DNA from 2 places in the Ensifer canadensis genome. Region 2 is predicted to be linked to the other one. Evidence: riboswitches for the same ligand, from Rfam matches in the RefSeq annotation. Region 2 holds a riboswitch; the other holds the start of a gene.

Region 1 (7,185 bases), on a different replicon from region 2:
GGTTGCACGCATGGCGGGCCCGACGGGGGCAACCAGGCGCTGGAGATGACCAAGTGGTTCGACACGAACTACCACTACATGGTTCCGGAATTCGCGGAGGATCAGCGCTTCGAGCTGACGAGCAATGCGCCGCTTGACGCCTTCCTCGAAGCCAAGGCGCTCGGGCATGTCACCCGCCCTGTCGTCCTCGGCCCCGTCACCTTCCTGAAACTGGGCAAGGCGCTTGCCGGCGGATTCGACACCATCAATCTGATCGAGCGGCTGCTGCCTGTTTATACGAAGCTTTTCACCGAGCTTGGGGAAGCCGGCGTCGAATGGGTGCAGATCGACGAGCCATGCCTGGTGCTCGATCTCACTGAGCGGGAACGCCAGGCGCTGGCGCTGACCTACCAGACGTTCGCCTCGGAACTTCCGCAGTTGAAAATCATGCTCGCGACCTATTTCGGCGCGGTCAGTGACAACATGCCGACAGCCCTTTCGCTGCCGGTTGCCGGGCTGCATGTCGACCTCGTGCGGGCGCCGCAACAGCTCGACTTGCTACTTCAGACGGTACCGGCACAGCTTGTGCTGTCGCTCGGCGTCGTCGATGGCCGCAATGTGTGGCGTACCGATCTTGCCGGCCTCTTCCGCCGGCTGCAGCCGTTGATCGAGGCGCATGGCCGCGATCGTATCGAGCTTGCACCATCGTGCTCGCTGCTGCATGTGCCAATCGACCTCGATCTCGAACGAGCGCTCGATCCGGAGCTCGTCTCCTGGCTTGCCTTCGCCCTGCAGAAGCTGGACGAACTCAGCCTGCTTGCCCGCGCATTCGAGCCGGGCCTGGCCAATCCCGAGCAGGTCTTTGCAAAATCGATTGCTGCGGTCGAGGCACGGCTGACCTCGCTCAAGGTCCACGATCCACTCGTTGCCGGACGCTTGAAGAACCTGACGGCAGCAGACAGCCGCCGTCAATCGAGTTTTGCAACGCGCCGGCGGCGGCAGGAAGACAGGCTGGCACTGCCGCTCTTCCCGACGACGACGATCGGCTCCTTCCCGCAGACGTCAGAGGTGCGCCAGGCACGATCGCTGCATGCCAAGGGCGAGCTCAGCTATGTCGACTACCTCGCCTACCTGCGCCAGGAGACGGAGAAGGCCGTGCGCTGGCAGGAGGAAATCGGCATCGAGGTGCTGGTGCACGGCGAATTCGAGCGCAACGACATGGTGCAGTATTTCGGCGAGCAGCTCTCCGGCTATGGGTTCACTCAGAGCGGTTGGGTGCAGAGCTACGGCTCGCGCTACGTACGCCCGCCGATCATCTTCGGCGATGTCTCGCGCCCGAACCCGATGACGGTCGATTGGGCAACCTATGCGCAGTCGCTGACGGACAAGCCGATGAAGGGCATGCTCACCGGCCCGGTGACGATGCTGCAATGGTCGTTCGTGCGCGACGACCTGCCCCGGTCGATCGTATGCCGGCAGATCGCACTGGCGCTGCGCGACGAAGTCACCGACCTGGAAACGGCCGGTATCGCCGTGATCCAGATCGACGAACCGGCGCTGCGCGAGGGACTGCCACTGAGACAGGCCGATCGAAAGGCCTATCTCGACTGGGCGGTCGAGTGCTTCCGCATCAGCGCCTCCGGCGTCGGTGACGAAACCCAGATCCACACCCACATGTGCTACTCGGAGTTCAACGACATCATGGCGGCGATTGCGGCAATGGATGCCGATGTCATCTCCATCGAAACCTCGCGCTCGAAGATGGAGCTGCTCGGCGCCTTTATCGATCAGGCCTATCCGAACGAGATCGGCCCCGGCGTCTACGACATCCACTCGCCGCGGGTACCCACTGTCAACGAGATGGTGCATCTGATCGAACAGGCGACCGACGGTCTGACGCCGGCGCAGATCTGGGTCAATCCGGATTGTGGGCTGAAAACAAGGCGGTGGGAGGAAGTTCGCCCGGCGCTCGTCAACATGGTCGCGGCGGCGCAAACGCTGCGCCAATCCTTCACTGCCGGCCGGCAAGAGGCCACAAACGCATGACGGACGATAGCAATATCGAGAAGGCGCCGGGGGAAACCCCGGCGCCCGCCACCTTGATCGACATCGTCTTTCCCGGCGACACCAATCACCACGGCACGCTCTTCGGCCGTGCGGGCCTCGCACTCATGGACCGGACCGCCTTCATCGTCGCCACGCGCCACGGCCGCGTTCCCTTCGTCACCGCCTCCTGCGATCGCGTCGACTTCCGCGGCCCCGCCCACATCGGCCATATCGTCAGCTGCAGCGGCCGCCCGATCCGGGTCGGGCGGCGTTCGATGGTCGTCGAAGTCGATATGATCGCGGAAGATCTGACGGCCGGCACCCGCGATCTGTGCGCCCGCGGCCAGTTCACCATGGTCGCGATGCCGGAGGGCAAGGGCGCCGGCTGGTCGTTGCCTTCTCTCGACACCGATGCGATCGGAGCGCCAAAAGACGATGCCGTGCGCATGGTCGATATCGTCTATCCGGATCAGGCCAACAGCTTCGGCGCCATGTTTGGCGGCGACGCGCTGGCGCAGATGACCAAGGCCGCCTTCGGCGCGGCGACACGGGCGAGCCGCAAGACGACAGTGCTCGCCTCCTGCCAGCGCATCGATTTCAAGCACCGGATCACCGTTGGCTCGATCATCGAGCTTGTCGCCAGGATTGTGCGCACCGGACGGAGCTCGACGACGGTCGATGTCGAATTGTGGTCAGAGGATTTGACGGGAGCGAAACAGACCCTGACTGCCCATGGCGCCTTCATCATGGTGGCAGTCGACGGGGACAATCGTCCTGTTCCCGCCTTCGCGGCTTGAGGATTTCAGCAGAGCTGTCAATGACGGCTCTCCATCCACAGGCTTCGCCGACACTTGTCGTTTACTCCCCGCTATCCACACCCGAAAAAATATTGTCCGCCTCCCAGGTGGCTTCGACATGGAACCTATTGACGCAATTTTCCCGACATATACTATATCTAGTGTTCGAGGTTCTCCCGATTCGCAAGGATTGGGAGCGAAGATGGGAATACGGTGCCGTCGTAGCGATTTCGCTTGGCTAAGCCGTGGCTGCCCCCGCAACTGTAAACGGCGAGCAACTGTCCAGCATTCGGCCACTGAAGCATGATGCTTCGGGAAGGTCCGGACAGAAGCACCGACCCGTGAGCCAGGAGACCTGCCTCGATCGATAAACGTCCACGGGCGGGGTGTCCGGAGAGGTCAGAGGTGTGCATGGGGCAGGATGAAACCTGCCTGATCGTCTCGACGTCTCCCCGGAAGCGCCGTCTTCAACTTCGGGGTGAAGTCATGTCCGCGTCATCGAATTCCTATCATTCGCCAATGAAGAGGCGCGGGAAGCCGCGAATCTGACGAACAACCGCGCCCGGGTCTTCTCGACCCGAGCAAGCGGTCATCCTGCCAGTCCTGCATTTCGCCGGATCGCTTGTGCGTATCCGCATGCCTTTTCATGCCCAGATCCAGCCGACCAAACGAGGAAGAAATGAACGTCACCGTCTACAGCAAGCCCGCCTGCGTCCAGTGCACCGCAACCTATCGCGCGCTCGACCGCCAGGGCGTCAATTACGAGGTGATCGACATTTCGGTCGACCAGGACGCGTTCGAGACGGTCAAGGGCCTTGGCTACATGCAGGTTCCCGTCGTCATCGCCGGTCCGGAGCACTGGGCAGGCTTCCGCCCCGACAAGATCAGCGCACTGTCCTGAAGCCGAGGTACGGCGCGATGGGGCTGATCGTCTATTTTTCCACCCGCTCGGAAAACACCCATCGCTTCGTCGGCAAGCTCGGCCTGCGCGCCAGACGCATTCCCGTCAGCGCGGCCGACGCGCCGCTCGACGTGCACGAACCCTATGTGCTCGTCGTCCCGACCTATTGCGGCGACGACGGCCGGGGCGCCGTGCCCAAACAGGTGATCCGCTTTCTCAACGATGCGGACAACCGCTCCCACATCCGCGGCGTGATTGCCGCGGGCAACAGCAATTTCGGCGCGACCTACGGGATCGCCGGCGACGTGATCTCGGCCAAGTGCCAGGTGCCCTATCTCTACCGGTTCGAACTGTTGGGAACCGATGAGGACGTCGCCAATGTCAAAAACGGGATGGAACGATTTTGGACGTCTCAACACTCGAACGCCCCTTGAAGGCGACGGAATCGGCGCTCGATTACCACGCGCTGAACGCCATGCTGAACCTCTATGACGAGGACGGCCGGATCCAGCTCGACAAGGACCGGTTGGCGGCAAAGCAGTACTTCCTGCAGCACGTCAACCAGAACACCGTGTTCTTCCATAACCTGCGCGAAAAACTCGATTACCTCGTCACCGAGGGCTACTACGAGCAGGAGGTTCTCGACCAGTATTCGTTCAACTTCGTGCGCGACCTGTTCGATCACGCCTATGACAAGAAGTTCCGTTTCCCGACCTTTCTCGGCGCCTTCAAATATTACACCAGCTACACGCTGAAGACCTTCGACGGGAAGCGCTACCTCGAGCGCTACGAGGACCGGGTCTGCATGGTGGCGCTGACGCTGGCGCGCGGCGACGAGGCGCTGGCGCGCGACATGGTCGACGAGATCATCTCCGGTCGCTTCCAACCGGCGACCCCGACCTTCCTCAACGCCGGCAAAAAGCAGCGCGGCGAGCTCGTCTCCTGCTTTCTGCTGAGGGTCGAGGACAACATGGAATCGATCGCGCGCGGCATTAATTCGGCGCTACAATTGTCGAAGCGCGGCGGCGGCGTGGCGCTGTCGCTTACCAACATCCGCGAGGCCGGCGCCCCGATCAAGCAGATCGAAAACCAGTCGTCCGGCATCATTCCCGTGATGAAGCTGCTGGAGGATTCGTTCTCCTACGCCAACCAGCTTGGCGCCCGCCAGGGTGCCGGCGCCGTCTATCTCAACGCCCACCACCCCGACATCATGCGTTTCCTCGACACCAAGCGGGAGAACGCCGACGAGAAGATCCGTATCAAGACGCTGTCGCTGGGCGTCGTCGTTCCCGACATCACCTTCGAACTCGCCAAGAACAACGAGGACATGTACCTGTTCTCGCCCTATGACGTGGAGCGCGTCTACGGCGTTGCCTTCACCGACATCTCGGTCACGGAAAAATATCGGGAAATGGTCGCCGACAGCCGGATCCGCAAGAAGAAGATCAAGGCGCGCGAGTTCTTCCAGGTGCTGGCCGAAATCCAGTTCGAGTCGGGCTATCCCTACATCATGTTCGAAGACACGGTGAACCGCGCCAACCCGATCGCCGGCCGCATCACCATGAGCAACCTCTGCTCAGAAATCCTCCAGGTCAGCGAAGCCAGCGAGTACAATGACGACCTGTCCTACAAGCACCTGGGCAAGGACATCTCCTGCAATCTCGGCTCGCTGAATATCGCCGCCGCGATGGATTCGTCCGATTTCGGCAAGACGATCGAGACATCGATCCGGGCGCTGACCGCGGTCTCCGACATGAGCCATATCGCCTCGGTTCCCTCCGTCGAGAAGGGCAATGACGACAGCCATGCGATCGGCCTCGGCCAGATGAACCTGCACGGCTATCTCGCCCGCGAACGGGTCTATTACGGTTCGGACGAAGGCGTCGATTTCACCAACATCTACTTCTACACGGTGACCTACCACGCCATCCGCGCCTCCAACCGCATCGCCGTCGAACGCGGGTCGAGCTTCAAGGGCTTCGAGAACTCGAAATACGCCTCGGGCGACTATTTCGACAAGTACACCGAACAGGAATGGAAGCCGGCGACCGAGCGGGTGCGCGAACTGTTCGAAACCGCAGGCATCGATATCCCGACGCAGGAAGACTGGCTGGAACTCAAGCAGGCGGTGATGACATCCGGCCTCTACAACCAGAACCTGCAGGCGGTGCCGCCGACCGGCTCAATCTCCTATATCAACCATTCGACCTCCTCGATCCACCCGATCGTCTCGAAGATCGAGATCCGCAAGGAAGGCAAGATCGGCCGCGTCTATTATCCCGCGGCCTTCATGACCAACGACAATCTCGACTACTACCAGGATGCCTATGAGATCGGTCCGGAGAAGATCATCGACACCTATGCGGCTGCGACCCAGCATGTCGACCAGGGGCTTTCGCTGACCTTGTTCTTCAAGGACACGGCAACGACCCGCGACATCAACCGCGCGCAGATCCATGCCTGGAAGAAGGGCATCAAGACGATCTACTACATCCGCCTTCGTCAGATGGCGCTGTCCGGCACGGAAGTGCAGGGCTGCGTTTCCTGCGCGCTTTGATACTCCGGGGAACAAGATGAACATCCAACTGAAGACCAAGGCGCCCAAGGGCTCGCAAGCCGTGCGCGCCATCAACTGGAACCGTATCGAGGACGACAAGGACCTTGAGGTCTGGAACCGGCTCACCGGCAATTTCTGGCTGCCGGAAAAGGTGCCGCTTTCCAACGACATTCCCTCCTGGGCGGCGTTGCGGCCGGAAGAGCAGCAGCTGACGATCCGTGTGTTCACGGGCCTGACCCTGCTCGACACGATCCAGACGAGCATCGGCGCACCGACACTGATGGCGGATTCGATCACGCCCCATGAGGAAGCGGTTTATTCCAACATCTCCTTCATGGAAGCGGTGCATGCCCGTTCCTATTCCTCGATCTTTTCGACGCTTTGCTCGACACCTGATGTCGATGACGCCTATCGCTGGTCGGAGGAGAACGAACATCTCCAGAAGAAGTCGGCGCTCATTCTCGAGCAGTATCGCACCACGGATCCGCTGAAGCGCAAGATCGCCAGCGTCTTCCTCGAGAGCTTCCTGTTCTACTCCGGCTTCTATCTGCCGATGTATTGGTCGAGCCGCGCCAAGCTGACCAACACCGCCGACATGATCCGCCTCATCATCCGCGACGAAGCGGTGCACGGCTACTACATCGGCTACAAGTTCCAGAAGGGCCTGGAGCGGCTGAGTAACGAGCGTCGGCAGGAGATGAAGGATTTCGCCTTCGACCTGCTGCTCGAACTCTACGACAACGAGGCGAAATATACCGAATCGCTTTACGACAGCGTCGGCCTGACCGAGGACGTGAAGAAGTTCCTGCACTACAACGCCAACAAGGCGCTGATGAACCTCGGATATGAGGCGCTGTTCCCGGCCGATGCCTGCAAGGTCAATCCGGCAATCCTGTCGGCGCTGT
Region 2 (7,185 bases):
GGCACCGGGCTTGTCGCCGATACGTCGCTTCCCGACGCGCCCTCAAGCATCGCTGCCACCGGTTTCGGGCTTTCCTGCTACCCTGTTGGCGTCGAGCGCGGCTGGATCGGGCGCGGCGAAGCGGCCGGCCGGGTGCTGATGACCCTGCGGTTTCTGGCGCAAAGCCGGCAGGGGAGCGATGCGCTCGCCACCGGTTATCGCGGCTTCTACTATCACTTTCTCCACATGAAGACCGGCGAGCGGGTGTGGCAGTGCGAGCTTTCCACCATCGATACCGCGCTGCTGATTGCCGGCGTTTTGACCGCAGGCGCCTATTTCTCCGGCGACAGTGCGGGGGAGCGGGAAATCCGCGCGCTTGCGGATAAGCTCTATGCCCGGGTGGATTGGCGCTGGGCGCTCGGCCGTGGCGAGATACTGACGATGGGCTGGCGACCGCCCGGGCGGTTTCTTAAGTATCGATGGCAGGGCTACAGCGAGGCACTGCTGCTCTACGTGCTCGCGCTCGGCGCGCCGCACCATGCAATCGGCCCGGAGCACTACCGCGAATTCACGGCCGCCTATGCGTGGACCACGGTCGACGGTGCGCCGCATCTGCAGGCCGCGCCTTTGTTCGTCCATCTCTTTCCGCAAGCCTGGTTGGACCTTCGCGGCATTGGCGATGCGCCGATGCGTGACGAGGCGACTGATTATTTCGACAATACCTGCCGGGCGATCGCGCTGCAGCGAGCCCATGCCGAGCGCAATCCCGGCGATTTCGCCGGTTACGGCGGGGATATGTGGGGCCTCAGCGCCTGCGGTGGACCGGCGGGGCGGCAGCGGCTTGTCGATGGGCGTTGGCAGCGGATGCTCGGCTATGCGGCGCGCGGCGCGCCCGGTGGTCCTGACGATGGCACGCTGGCACCTTGGGCACCGGTTGCCTGTCTGCCTTTCGCTGCCGATGCGTCGCAGTCGGCACTCGCCGAGCTCGAGAACTGTTACCCGGACATTCTGTGCGAGAGCCGGTTTCCCGGCGGGTTCAATCCGAGCCTGCCCGGTGTGGGCCCGGAGGGTTGGGTCGACGACCGCGTGGTCGGGCTTGACCAGGGGCTTGTCGTGATGATGATCGAGAATGCCAGAAACGGTTTCGTCTGGGAGCTGACGCGCAGCATTCCGGCCATACGGCGCGGATTGCAGCGGGCGGATTTTCGCGGCGGCTGGCTTGAGACCAGGGAGACGGCATGAGCTTGGGCCACGAGCGGCAGGACGAGCGCCCGGCGGAGGACGAGGCGGACGCGGCGTTGCGCCAGAGCGCCCTTGGCGTTCTCGCGCACCTGCAGTCGTCTTTCCCCGAAGTGGGCTTTTCGCTCGGGGCCGCCGGCGACGTATTTCTTCCCGAGGCGCGGTTCTGGGTGGAGGAGGGCGTCGGGCTTGAAGACAGCCTTGCCTATCAGGATCGCTTTGCCGAGGGCATGGACGACAAGATCCGCGCCGCCCATCTGATTGCCTTTTACAGCAACCAGCTCACGCTCGCGCTTGGCGGCCTCTATCTCGGTGGGGGCATCGTGGCAGCCGTTCGCGGCCTTCGCTTCGAAGAATTTTCGCGGGCCTATGGCGAACGGCTTGTCGCGGCCAAGCGGTTTCATTTCAGCCTTGCCTTGCCCGCAGCCGGGGATCATGCCCCGGCGACTGCGGACGTCTTCGGCGAAACCTTCGCTGCGCATCTGGCGCCGATCGTCGTCATGTTGAAGCGTCGCACCGGCCTGTCCTCGGGCGCGCAATGGCGGCTTGCGGCGGATTCGCTTGCCGGTGGGTTCCTGGAGATCGGCCGCGTCCTCGGCGACGAGGAGACCGCGATGGCGAGGGCGCTGGCGATCGTCAAGCGCGCGGGTACGTCGCTATTTTCCGACAAGCTCCGTTACGAGGACATCGTGATCGAGATCGGCGGCAATCATGCGCTGTCGCGCACCTATCGCCTGCGCGGCGGCTGCTGTCTCTATTATCGAACGGAAGGTGGCAGCTTCTGCGACAGTTGCGTGATGCTGGCGCCGGACGACCGCCGCGCGCGGTTGCAGGCGCATCTGCTGGCATTGCAGGCGCGCTGAGACATCTCGACGACAAAGCCCCTGATATCGGCGATATCAGGGGCTCCGGGTTGATGGCGAAATCTGGCCGGTCTGTTACGCCTTGGCGAAACGATCGTTGATGAAGCCCGACACGACGCCGAGAACAATCCAGAACGCGAGCGTGGTGGCAAGGGCTGCCACGGCGAATTCAGCGCCGAGCACGGCCGGCACATTGCTGGAGATGTCCGACGGTTGCGGCGCGCCATAGACATGCGGTGCCGCGATCAGCACGAGGCCGATGATCTTGGCGGCGATCTCTTGCCGCAAGACCAGCAGATAGAGACCGGCGGCAGACAACAGCACGGTTGCACCCCACCAGACCTGGCGGTCGCCGAGTTCCGCGGCCGGGAAGCCCGGCAGTTCCGGCGGCAGACCGATTGCCGGCAGCATGTGCACGGCAAGCCAGCCGCAGGCGCCCCAGAGCGCGCCGTTCCTGAGCGTGATCGGGTAGCCGATGACGAGGCTGACGCCGGCGAGCAGCAGCGCGAAGCCGGAGCCGGTCACCAGATTGGCGATCAGCGTGCCGGAAAAGCGGCTCATGCCGAACATGATGCCGCCTTCCTCGTGTTCGCCCTCATGGGCGTAGGCAGGCGTGATCGGCGACAGGGCGTCAAGCAAAGCGCCAATCGGCGAAACCGCCTTCAGCGACGAATGCTGGTCGTGGTTTGCTGCGGCCGGATCGGCCGTTCCCGGCTGAACGGCTGGTTGTTCGCCGGCGGCCGGTGCCTCGCCTTCGAATTCTTCCGCGTGCAGGATCAGCGGTACGACGCGCAGTTCCTGGGCGCCGGTCATGAAGACACCGGCAATCAATCCAGCCACGATCGCGGCCAGAAGCGTTCTGACAATCATTTTCGATATCCCTCGATATCGGCGCGCCATGCATCTGGCAGGCAGCGCCGTGTCCCACTGGCAAATATGCGAACGGCTCCGTCCGGCAGATCTTCAATCTGCATCAGACGCGAGCAAACGCGTCCGGCTGTCTGCCGGAAGCGTTTTTGTCCGCAGCTATGTCGATGCGGAACGCAAGTCGCGTCCCGGAACATCGCTTAGTGGCAGGGGAAGCCATAGGAGTGGCGGGTGTCGTGCGCGGTATCGTGCAGCACGGCCGAGTTCGCCAGGCCTGCGCCGAAGACGAGGAAGCCGCCGATGAGGAGCGCGATGATACCTGCGGTCAGACGATCGCTGAGGGAGAGCGGAATGCTCGAAACTGTAGATGTAGCCATGACAACCTCCGTGATGGCGTCGGGATCTTTCCCGGTTTGGGCCCTATGCCCGCATCGACTGGCAGGTTTCCTGGCTCAGGACGTCGGGTGAGATCACCCTGGATTTGCCTCGCCTTCCCAGAGCAAGGGCCGCCCTCTCGCGGTCTTGTCTCCAGTGGCTTCTTCCGGATCGCTCCGGAACGGCGCATTCACGTCGCTCTACAGTCGCGGGGTCGGCCGTGATTTGAATGCCCAGCATGGGTCCATCCGTCACGTTCCCGTTTACTCCCGAAACGCGTTCGCGTTGCGGGAACCAATCGATCCACGATGATTAGGATCGCACCCCGGAGATGTCAATTAGACTTGCGCCGCCGCCCGGTCCATCCGCGACAAAATCACGAAGGATCATGCGTTTATAGGCTTCGACGATCTGGTCGCCCTCTGCTCTGGTGACGGAGACCGCAAGCCGCATCGTGCAATCGCCGAGATGCATGATCAAAAAGGCGGCGCTGTCGATCGTTTCGCGCGGCGTGTCGGGCGCAAACCGAGCCCAGACGTCGGCCAGAAGCTGGCCGCCGGCACGGCTTTGCAAAAGGTCGATCTCGCGCAGCGCCTTGTCGGCCTGCATCGCTGACCAGATGTCGCGCATCACAGGCTCGGCCAGGAACATATCGTAATAGATGTCGAACAGCATGGAGAAGGCGTCACGCAGTTCCGAGATCGACGTCACCTTGGCAAGCTCGGCCCCGATGCATTCATTGCAGACCGCATTGTAGCGCTCGGCCAGCGTGCGCACGATCGCCGCCTTGTCGGGGAAGTACTGGTAGAGGGAGCCGATCGAGATTCCAGCCTTTTCAGCGACTTCGCTCATGCGCATGGCGTCGCTGCCCTTCTCCTGGATGATCGCCGTGGCGCAGGAAAGGATGTGCTCGACGCGCTCGCGGCTGCGCTTCTGGCTGGGCGTGCGGCGCAGCGCCGGCTCGTCGTCAGCGGGGATTGTGGAAGGGCTTGCATCGGGAATCATGAGTAATGCTCACATTTTGACTTGACTCCTAAAATACGAGGATTTATCACATTTGCAAATGTGAGAGATGCTCATGTTTTGCAATCAACCTCAGGAGGAAGCGATGACTGACAAACTCACACTGGTTCTGGGCGGTACGGGCAAGACGGGGCGGCGGGTGGCGGCCCGCCTTGAGGAGCGGGGTATCGCGGTGCGCATCGGCGCCCGTTCGGCATCGCCTTCCTTCGACTGGACGGATGAGGCGACCTGGGCGCCCGTGCTTGAAAATGTCGAGCGCATCTATATCAGCTACCAGCCGGATCTGGCGGTGCCGGGCGCCGTCGAAACCATCCGCAAATTCTCGAGGCTTGCCGTTCGCTCGGGCATCAAGCGGCTGGTGCTTCTGTCGGGGCGCGGCGAGGACGAGGCGGAAGCGGCCGAGCGCGAACTGCAGGCCTCCGGCGCCGACTGGACGATCATCCGGGCAAGCTGGTTCTTCGAGAATTTCAGCGAGGATTTTTTGACCGATTCCGTTCGCAGCGGATCGGTGTTCCTGCCGCCGGATGAGATCACCGAACCCTTCATCAGCACCGACGACATCGCCGACGTGGCAGTTGCAGCCCTTCTGGACGAGGGGCATGTCGGCAAGGTCTATGAGCTGACAGGCCCGCGGCTGATGACCTTTGCCCAGGCCGTGGCCGAGATCGCGACGGCTGCCAACCGCCGGATCGGCTATCAGTCCGTGCCGGTTGCCGACTTCACGGTGCAGTTGCGGGCCGACGGATTGCCTGATGACTATGTCGAACTCATCCGCTATCTCTTCACGTCGGTGCTCGACGGGCGCAATTCGCAAGTGACGTCCGATGTCGAGCGCGTGCTTGGGCGCAAACCGCGCGACTTCGCCGACTATGCCCGGGAGACCGCTGCAACTGGTGTCTGGAGTATCGCCGCATGATCCCGCTGATCCCCGCTCTGGCGTTTGCCGCCGCAATCGGCTCCGGCCTGATGGCCGGGCTGTTCTTCATCTTCTCGGTCTGCATCATGCAGGCTTTGTCGCGGCTGCCGGCGGAGCAGGGGATCGCGGCGATGAACGCCATCAACGTGGTGATCCAGAATCCGCTGTTCCTCAGTACCTTCATGGGCACGGCGCTTCTGGGGCTCGCGCTGGTCGTCGCGGCCTTCATCTGGGGCGGTAACGGCAGCCTGCTGCTGGCGGCCGGCGGCATCGCCTACGTCGCCGGCGTGCTGATCGTCACCATTATCTTCAACGTGCCGATGAACGATGCGCTGGCGGCTGCCACGTCTGGGCAGGCTGCCACCGAAATCTGGCAGCAGCACTACCTGACCGACTGGGTCTGGTGGAACCATGTGCGCACGATTTCCTCGATCGGCGCTCTGGCGCTGTTCATTCTGGGTTTTGCGCGCAGCTGAAGAGAACGACCGACGCGACCCTGTGAAGGTCCGCCGGTCGTTCATTTCAATCAACCAGCGAGCCGCAGGTGAGGTTGGCGATCGCGCCGGTCATGGCGCCCGCCCGGTCCGAGGCGACGAAGGCGGCATAGTCGGCGACCTCGTCGAGCCTCGGGAAACGGCCGAGCAATGTGCCGGACTTTGCCCGACCGTCGAGCATCTCCTCCACAGTGGTATCGAACCGGTCGGCAAACCCTTGAAAGACGGCGCGCGCATGCGAAGCTGGCAGTGCCTCGGGAATGGCATCCGGCCGCAGGCAGATGACGCGGATGCCATGGCTGCCGAGTTCGCCGGCGAGAATGCGCGAGAAGGTCTCGATGGCGCCGCAGGTGGTGCCGTAGCCGAGGAAACCCGAGCCGGACATGCGCGAGCCGGGCGTCGAAAGCGTCAGGATGACACCGCTGCCGTTTCTTTCCATCTGCGCTGCTGCCGCCTTGGCGGTGATGAAGTTGGCGCGGGTATAGGCTGCAATCGGGTGCTCGAACTGTTCCAGCGTCAGCTCAGAAAGCGGCGGGCCCTGAATGTGGGCAAAGCCGACAGCGGTCAGGACCACGTCGATCCTGCCGGTTCGGTCGACAACCGATTGCGCATGCCGCTCGACGGCGGCTTGATCCATCACGTCGAGGACGTCGAACTCCGCCTTTCCACCCGCCGCCCGTATTGCCTTGGCCGTACGATCCAGGGTTTCGGCCGTTCGTCCAACGAGAAAGACACTCGCGCCTTCGCGGGCAAAGGCACGCGCCGCAGCACCGCCGATGGCGCCGCTGCCGCCATAAACAATCGCACTCTTATCCTGAAGCAACATTGTAGCCTCCCTTGATCCTGTTGGGGTGAATGGGCGTGCGGCATGGGCCCCTGGATCGATATCGATCCAAGGGAGAAAACCGTGCAGCAAGTATGATGTGTTAACGGGTACTAGCGCGCAGCGATCTGCCGCGCATATTCCTGTTCGAGCCTAGTATGCTTGTTCCAGAAGCCATGCGAGGTGCGGCCGGAAACCACATCGGCGAGAATGTCGAGATGGGTGTGCCAGCCGGCAGCCACGCTTGCCATCATCTCCTGTGTCGCGATGCGCGAATGGGTGACCACCAGCAGCACTTCTGAGCCCTTGGCCTCCAGATCGAAGCGCACCTGCGACGGCGTCGGCGTGCCTTCGCCCCAGGTATAGGCCAACAGGTACGGCGGCTTGCAGGCGATGATGCGGCCATGGATACGGCTTTCGCCGGCAAGGGCGGCATATTTGGTTGGCGGCTCACCGCAATCCGTGCCGAGGTCCTCATGGCGGAAGATATGTTCGACCGTCGATTCGGCTATAGCACCTATGGTGCCCGACGCCATCCACTGGCGGCGCTTGTCCTCCTCCGTCAGGTAGGCCCAGATGCGCTCGATCGGGCCGGGCAACAACCGC

What was found. Region 2 has a riboswitch for cobalamin ahead of J3R84_RS11855 (CbtB domain-containing protein). Riboswitches for the same ligand answer to the same signal wherever they lie in the genome.
Region 1: another riboswitch for cobalamin. It lies ahead of nrdH (glutaredoxin-like protein NrdH); the one in region 2 lies ahead of J3R84_RS11855 (CbtB domain-containing protein).

Annotation. Positions count from the first base shown of each region.
Region 1 is NZ_CP083371.1:468,524-475,708, reverse strand. Features, by position in the region: gene metE (5-methyltetrahydropteroyltriglutamate--homocysteine S-methyltransferase) at 1-2,025, shown strand, start outside; gene J3R84_RS21815 (acyl-CoA thioesterase) at 2,022-2,822, shown strand; cobalamin riboswitch at 2,974-3,199, shown strand; gene nrdH (glutaredoxin-like protein NrdH) at 3,502-3,723, shown strand; gene nrdI (class Ib ribonucleoside-diphosphate reductase assembly flavoprotein NrdI) at 3,741-4,157, shown strand; gene nrdE (class 1b ribonucleoside-diphosphate reductase subunit alpha) at 4,127-6,280, shown strand; gene nrdF (class 1b ribonucleoside-diphosphate reductase subunit beta) at 6,297-7,185, shown strand, end outside.
Region 2 is NZ_CP083370.1:2,433,974-2,441,158, reverse strand. Features, by position in the region: gene J3R84_RS11870 (glucoamylase family protein) at 1-1,221, shown strand, start outside; gene J3R84_RS11865 ((2Fe-2S)-binding protein) at 1,218-2,081, shown strand; gene J3R84_RS11860 (CbtA family protein) at 2,157-2,951, opposite strand; gene J3R84_RS11855 (CbtB domain-containing protein) at 3,149-3,325, opposite strand; cobalamin riboswitch at 3,369-3,637, opposite strand; gene J3R84_RS11850 (TetR/AcrR family transcriptional regulator) at 3,636-4,328, opposite strand; gene J3R84_RS11845 (NAD(P)H-binding protein) at 4,432-5,262, shown strand; gene J3R84_RS11840 (anthrone oxygenase family protein) at 5,259-5,738, shown strand; gene J3R84_RS11835 (SDR family NAD(P)-dependent oxidoreductase) at 5,785-6,582, opposite strand; gene J3R84_RS11830 (SRPBCC family protein) at 6,693-7,185, opposite strand, start outside.